Regions from separate parts of the Shewanella sp. SR1 genome, predicted to be linked through region 2. Evidence: predicted binding sites of a transcription regulator. Region 2 holds the regulator's gene; the other holds the start of a gene.
What was found. The regulator MetJ, encoded in region 2, represses methionine synthesis genes. The targets are predictions, from matches to a motif close to TAGACGTCTAGACGTCTA.
Positions count from the first base shown of each region.

Region 1 (3,921 bases), on a different contig from region 2:
GCCTTCAATCACATCCAGCGGACGTTTCGCTTCTTGGCGAGCGGCTTCGGTATCTTCATCGATAAATTCGGTAATGCCTTTCACTAGCGCATGGGATAAGCGTTGGCTCACTGGCCAGCTGCGCCATTCTAAATCTTCTTTCTTACCGACCTGCGCACCATCACCGCGGAATTTCTCCGCGATTTCAAGTAACTGCTCGGTATTGCTCGAGCCTTCAACTGGGCAGGGCAAGTTAAGCACCACGTTTTCGACCCGTACTTTAAGCTCAGGATCGATATCGTCGTAAATGGCTAATTGGCCCGCGTTGACAATGCCCATGTCCATGCCGACTTTGATGGCGTGGTACAGGAATACCGCGTGAATCGCCTCGCGTACTGGGTTGTTACCGCGGAACGAGAACGACACATTCGACACACCGCCCGAAATCATTGCGTGGGGCAGGGTGGCTTTAATCGCTTTGATGGCATCAATAAAATCGACTGCATAGTTGTCGTGTTCATCGATACCTGTGGCGATGGCGAAAATGTTCGGGTCGAAGATGATGTCTTCTGGCGGAAAGCCGACCTTATCAACCAGCACCCTATAAGCGCGGGTACAGATTTCGATTTTACGCGCCTTGGTATCGGCCTGACCTTGTTCGTCGAACGCCATGATAATGGCCGCCGCGCCGTAGCGTTTCACCAGTGTTGCTTGCTCGATAAACTTGGCTTCGCCTTCTTTGAGGGAAATCGAGTTAACTATGCCTTTGCCTTGAATACATTTTAGGCCAGCTTCGATCACTTCCCATTTGGATGAGTCGATCATAATTGGCACACGGCTGATGTCGGGCTCAGAGGCAATCAAGTTTAAAAACTTGTGCATGATCTCGGCGCCATCGAGCATGCCTTCGTCCATGTTGATGTCGATGATCTGCGCGCCGCTTTCGACCTGCTCGCGAGCCACATCGAGCGCTTGCTCAAACTTACCGTCTTTGATCAGCTTTAAAAACTTGGCTGAACCTGTGACGTTGGTGCGCTCACCCACGTTAACGAACAGGGATTGGGCGTCGATAGTCAGTGGTTCCAAACCGGCAAGGCGGCAGGCTACGGGGATATCGGGCAAGACGCGCGGGTTATGTCTGTCGACCGCTTCGCGAATAACGCGGATATGTTCAGGCGTACTACCACAGCAACCACCGATAATATTGAGCATGCCTTCGCGCGCCCAATCTTCAATCACGTTCGCCATGTCCTCTGGGGTTTCATCATAGCCGCCAAACTCGTTCGGCAGGCCCGCGTTCGGATGCGCCGACACATAACATTCGGCTATACGGGATAATTCTTCGACGTACGGGCGCAGCTCTTTTGGCCCGAGTGCACAGTTAAGACCGATAGATAACGGCTTGATATGGCGCAGGGAATTATAAAAAGCTTCGGTGGTTTGGCCGGTAAGGGTGCGGCCTGAGGCATCGGTAATGGTGCCCGAAATCATGATCGGTAATCTGTCTTTAGAATGCTGACCAAATAAGTCATCAAATACCGATTCAATCGCAAACAGTGCGGCCTTGGCGTTTAAGGTATCAAATATGGTCTCGACCATAATGATATCCGCGCCGCCTTCAATCAGCGCCTTAGTGGATTCTCGGTAAGCGCTCACTAACTCATCGAAGCTGACATTGCGATAGCCAGGGTCGTTCACATCGGGGCTGATCGAACACGTACGGTTAGTGGGGCCTAACACACCAGCGACGTAACGTGGAATGCCTGTGGCAGCAAACACTTCATCACAGGCTTCACGGGCAAGACGGGCACCGGCTAAGTTAATTTCGGCGGACAACGACTGCATGTCATAGTCGGCCATGGCGATAGTCGTAGCATTAAAGGTGTTGGTTTCAATGATGTCGGCACCGGCGTTTAAGTAGTCGGTGTGAATTTGTTTGATGATGTGGGGTTGCGACAACACCAATAAATCGTTGTTGCCTTTGACGTCAGTGTGCCAATCTTTAAAGCGTTCGCCGCGATAATCCTCTTCTTCGAGCTTGTGGTCTTGGATCATTGTGCCCATGGCACCGTCTAAGATTAGAATGCGCTCAGCAAGCTGTTTACGAATGTCTGCCAATATCTGGCCGGCTTTGGTAGAGGGTATCGTCATAAATAATTACCTTAAATACAGCTAAGTTAAGTCCAAGCATCGACCCTTGTTATGCTAAGTGCAGGGTAAAGCGTGTTGTGCAGTCCAGATATCGGCTCTCGTTATCGACCCTAGTTAGGCTAAGTGCACTTTATTCTGGTCGGTCGACATGTTGACTACTCGTTTTAGTTATTTATCGTTAGAGTTTAGTTTTGGACATTTAAACGTATAGACGTCCATAATACGCGACTTATGATTGTCAGGGCAAGGTCAAAATTGACTGACGACAATTGAGTCCTATCACCACTTTTCACCCAGTTTAACGGCTCTTTTTTTAGGGCTAGTTGTAGAGCTAGTTGCAGGGCTAGGGCGTAATTGAGTATATAGGACGACGGGTCTAATGTGGGCTTTCAACAAAATGTGCCACGAGTGATAGACATAGGAATACGATGAAACAAGTTCGATTGTTATTGTTACGCCACGGCGAGTGTGAAGGCGGCGCCATTTTACGCGGCCGTGTGGATGTGCCTTTAAGCGAAAAGGGCTGGCAGCAAATGTCGGCAGCGGTTGAGGCGCAGGCCAGCGTGTGCAGTGCGATTTATAGTTCGACTTCACGCCGCTGCGGCGAATTTGCCCAAGCCTTTGCCGCCGAGCTGCATTCGACGGCGGCGTTGGTATCAGAGTCAAGGCCATTGCAGGCGCAGTTTTTCTCGGGTTTACAAGAAATCGACTTTGGCGATTGGGACGGTTGTCGACTCGATGAGCTGTATCAGCAAGAGGGCGAACGCTTAGCGGCCTATTGGCAAAACCCTTGGCAAACACCGCCGCCCAATGGTGAGACTATGGCAAGCTTCGAGTCGCGGGTGAATGTCGCCATTGACCAGATACTCGCCGCCGAGTTTGAACGATTGACAGTTGACTCACAAAACGCCGAGCTGGCTGTGGGCGCTAGCGTGGGTGTGAGCTTGAGTGCGGGCGAACTGGCTGCCAAAGTATGGGTGGTGACTCACGGCGGAGTGATCCGTCACTTAATGGCGCGCGCCCTTGGGGTTGAACGGGCGGTGGGCTTTTACAGTCAACTCGATTTACCCGTGGCGGCCGTGGTGAGCATTAATGTGCTGCAGGATGAGCACGGCGTTTGTTACTGGCGTTTAGATTGGCCGAGCGGACGCTGCGAGTGATCCGCGTTGCCCTAAGGTGAAGATTTTTCTTGTCTTAGCAGCGTGATTGTCGATTGCCAATTAAGGTAAATATAGGATAATGCTTTTTCCTGACGTCCCCGATGCACACGGCCTTGCAAGGCTGGTGGCAGTGTACCGGATGACGTCACAGAAATAGGTGTTGGGAGTTTTGAGCGGTGCAAGGGTGTTCTGTGGCAGTTATGGCCGAGGCACGCTGCAAAGGCTTGAAATCAATCTCAACATAATAGGGAATCGGGGAGCTGCTCGTCAGTCAGCCCGAACTGTGCCCGCAACTGTGAGTGACTTTTTATATTGTTTTCAATAGAAAAGTGACGAGTCAGGAGACCTGCCTATTTCTGTTATCGCTGCGTGCAGCCTTAGTTCTCGAGCGGGTGACTCGAGGGAGCCGATGACAATGTGCACAACCTTTTTTTATTCAGGTTTGGACTCGCTAGGAGCACCACTTTGGTGAAACTCTCTGCCATCCAAACGAGCCATGCTTTGAATGACAGCGACACTCGCCCATCAGCGAGCCAGACGGCCGCGCTCGATGTCAGCCAGTTAAGCTGGTGTATCGATGGCAAAACCATTCTTTCCAATATTAACTTTGCGTTGCCAACGGGGCAGATGT
Region 1 is NZ_JAJAEF010000009.1:121,492-125,412, reverse strand. Features, by position in the region: gene metH (methionine synthase) at 1-2,130, opposite strand, end outside; gene KV201_RS10780 (histidine phosphatase family protein) at 2,559-3,290, shown strand; cobalamin riboswitch at 3,494-3,659, shown strand; gene KV201_RS10775 (ABC transporter ATP-binding protein) at 3,759-3,921, shown strand, end outside.
Region 1: a site for MetJ is predicted at 2,331-2,348, ahead of metH (methionine synthase). Genes of this name have one in related genera too.

Region 2 (3,921 bases):
GCTCAACACTAAAATCACATACCAAGATAAAACCCATTTAGGCACTAAACCTAGGGTATATCGCGTTCCTACCAAAAGAGGGGGGATTTGATTATGAACAATACTTGGGGCGACATGGCGCAATATGATCCTGTCACTTGGCACTGGGTCATCGCCGTTTACCTGTTTATGGCGGGGTTATCCGCGGGCAGTTTATTGATTGGCATTGGTTTACGCTGGGCGAATAAGGAGCTCAGCGCGGGAGCCGAAAGCAGCATTCTTAAGGCGGCTGCCATTATTGGGCCTGTGGCCATTAGCTTAGGTTTAGCCTGCTTAGTGTTTGATTTAACCAAACCCTTCCACTTCTGGCTGATCTTAATTCACTATAACTTCCAGTCTGTGATGGCCATTGGGGTGCTGGCGCTGCTGGCGTATTCTCCCTTAGCCTTTGCGTACGCCATTATTGTGCTGCGGGATGACTTACCAAAATGGGGTTTGGGTTTCCTAGCGCCTATCGCTAAGTTACTTATGCCATTTCGAAAGCTGATTGAAGTATTGTTGTTTGTCCTCGCCATTGGCGTAGGGGCTTACACTGGCTTCTTAATTTCGGCGATGAATGCTTACCCTATGCTCAACACTGCGGTACTGCCTGCGCTGTTTTTAGTGTCGGGTTTATCGGCGGGCGCTGCGGCAAACGCGGTACTGGCACTCTTGCTGTTTAAGACTGACAGCCACGATAAAACTTTAGTCAAGATGCACGGTTTAGAGTTGCCTGTGATGGCGATTGAAATCTTGTTCCTGTTCATGTTGTTCTGCGCCTTGTACTTCAAGGGCGGCGCGGCGGCTGCGGCCTTAGCGTCGTTAACCTCTGGGCTATGGGCAAGCGTGTTCTGGATAGGCGTCGTCGGTATAGGTTTTGGTATTCCATTGCTGTTCATGTTGCTACCAGCCGCGACTCGCCATACTAAGGGCGCAATGATCATGGTTGCCTGCGCGAGCTTAACCGGCGTACTCGCTCTAAGACACTTTATTGTGTACGCAGGGCAAAGCTATTTAAGCTGAGTGTAAGCTGGCTTTAGATATTGATAGATAAAGAAAAGCACTGACAATGTCAGTGCTTTTTTATTGTTTGAATCTTCAGATGATTTGCCAATACAAGCAGGACGCTTATTGGGGCAATAACTCGATAACCGATTTCACCGTTAGCACTAAGGCGCTGATACTGCATAGGACTAAGGTCGCCATTTTAGTTTTATCTTTATCGACACTGCCCACTAATCGCCCCGCGACTAAATACCCTAAAAGCACTGAAGGCAGCAACATTAACGACAGCCACAGGTGCTTCAATTCTAATAAGCCAGTGATCGCCAAAATGACCATAGCTATGGTGGAGCTAAAAATGAAGAAGGCCGACAGGGCGGCACGAAACTGCGAAGCGTCTTTGCCTGACAATAGAATCGCCATCGGCGGGCCACCAATAGCGGCAATATTACCGAAAATCCCCGAGACGACGCCCGCCCCAAAGAGGGTTTTCTTATTCACTGGCAGGCTGAATTTATACAGGCTGAGTATAACCGCGACAGCCACAATGGCGGCGATGGATAACCCGAGTATGGGCTGAGGCGCAAACAGCAACAGACTCGCGCCGATAAAACCACCGGGCACGCGACCTATAAGCGCATATTGCAAGCCATTGAATTCTAAATGACCACGTTCCCGGAATAAGGTCAGTAGCGAGATGGTAAATCCCATGGCAATAACGGGACCCGGTACGAGCTGCGGATCGACGATATACAGCAAAGGACTGGCGACAACCGCTAGGCCAAACCCAATCAGGCTCTGGGTTAAGGCGCCAAGAAATACAATCAGTGAGGCCAAGGCGAGAGTCTGTGGATCTATCATAGAAAACATAGGATTCCATATAAACAAAAAGGGATCGTTAACGATCCCTATTGATGAGCACTGTGATGTAACTTTGCCAGCGACAAGTCGCTATTCCATGTCTTCCCACTCGATCCCCATCTCGTCCATCAGCAACTTGGCTTCGGCGGGAATGCTGTCTGGGCTATCTTTTGACAGATCTTCATCGTTAGGCAATGGCTGGCCAGTGTAGGCGTGCAAAAATGCCTCACACAACAGCTCGCTGTTGGTGGCGTGACGCAAATTATTGACCTGACGACGAGTTCGTTCGTCCGTAAGGACCTTAAGCACTTTGAGCGGAATAGACACAGTAATTTTTTTTACTTGTTCATTCTTCTTGCCATGTTCAGCATAGGGGCTGATGTATTCCCCATTCCATTCAGTCATTGACTCACCTGTTATAACGCTAAATTCGGGGCAGATTTTAAACCCTTACAAAGAACAGTCAAATTATTGCTACTATTTCTTTGTGATTGCAAACAGATTTCTTTATGTTCAGACGTCTAAACGTCTTCACGCCTATTGACGATGGCCTTGGGCTTAGGTACATTTAGACGTCCAGACATCTCTATCAGTCTACCGAATTTAGGAGTCCACCCATGGCAGAGCGTCAATTAGCCACACTGGCAGTGCGTCAGGGTATCGAAAGCGATACTCAATATGGCGCAGTTGTGCCACCGATTTATTTGTCGACTAATTACGCCTTCGATGGTCATAAAAATCCTCGCGAATTCGATTACAGTCGTTCAGGCAACCCAACACGCTGTATTTTAGGCGAAGCATTAGCGCAATTAGAAAAGGGCGCCACTGGCATAGTGACCTGCACTGGCATGGCGGCCATCACCCTAGTGACCACTTTGCTCGGCCCCGATGATCTATTGGTGGTGCCCCACGATTGTTACGGCGGTTCTTACCGTTTATTTACTAATTTGGCGAAGAAAGGCCAGTTTAAGCTGATTGTGGTTGATCAAACCGACAGCCAAGCGTTAACCGCAGCGATCGCGCAAAATCCTAAGATGGTGTGGCTCGAAACCCCGTCTAACCCGCTATTGCGTGTGGTGGATATCGAGGCTATTGCTAAGGCAAGCCATGAGGTCGGCGCGCTGGTGGTGGTCGATAACACTTTTTTATCGCCGATATTGCAACAACCCCTATTGTTAGGCGCGGATATCGTTATCCACTCCACCACTAAATACATCAATGGTCACAGCGATGTGGTTGGCGGCGCTGTGGTTGCCAAAGATGCACAAATTGGCGAAAGCTTACATTGGTGGTCGAACACGTTAGGCTTAACGGGATCGGCATTTGATAGTTACTTAACCCTGCGCGGCCTACGTACCTTAGCGGTGCGAATTCGTGAACATCAAGCCAATGCCCAGCGCATTGTTGAGGTGTTAACGCAAAGCTCTGTGGTGAGCAAAGTTTATTACCCTGGTCTTGCGGATCACCCAGGTCATGCCATTGCCGCCAAGCAACAAAAGGGCTTTGGCGCTATGCTGAGTTTTGAGCTCAAGGGCGGCGAGGCCGAAGTGGTGGCCTTTTTAGGTGCACTCAGCTTATTTAGTGTGGCGGAAAGTTTAGGTGGCGTTGAAAGTTTGGTGGCCGTGCCCGCAACTATGACCCACAGAGCCATGGAGCCGCAGGCGCGTTTTGAGGCAGGCATTAAGGACACCCTATTGCGTCTATCGGTGGGTATTGAAGATGCCGCCGATTTAGTTGCAGATATTCAAGCAGGATTAGCCGCCGTTGCGGCTTGTCAGTAGAGGAATAATAGATGGCACGTTGTCACTTACATAAATTTGGTGGCTCCAGTTTAGCGGATGCCGATTGTTATCGCCGAGTCGCCCATATCCTGTTAACCCACGGTCATAGCGATGACCTTGTGGTGGTCTCTGCGGCGGGTAAGAGTACGAATTTCCTGTATAAATTATTAGCGCTGCGTGATGCGGGTCAGTTGTGGCAAGAAGAATTACAAGTGCTGACCAGCTACCAACAGGGGTTGGTAGAGCAGTTATTGTCGAA
Region 2 is NZ_JAJAEF010000011.1:147,686-151,606, forward strand. Features, by position in the region: gene KV201_RS12635 (4Fe-4S dicluster domain-containing protein) at 1-91, shown strand, start outside; gene nrfD (NrfD/PsrC family molybdoenzyme membrane anchor subunit) at 94-1,041, shown strand; gene KV201_RS12645 (sulfite exporter TauE/SafE family protein) at 1,147-1,890, opposite strand; gene metJ (met regulon transcriptional regulator MetJ) at 1,972-2,286, opposite strand; gene metB (cystathionine gamma-synthase) at 2,499-3,662, shown strand; gene KV201_RS12660 (bifunctional aspartate kinase/homoserine dehydrogenase II) at 3,674-3,921, shown strand, end outside.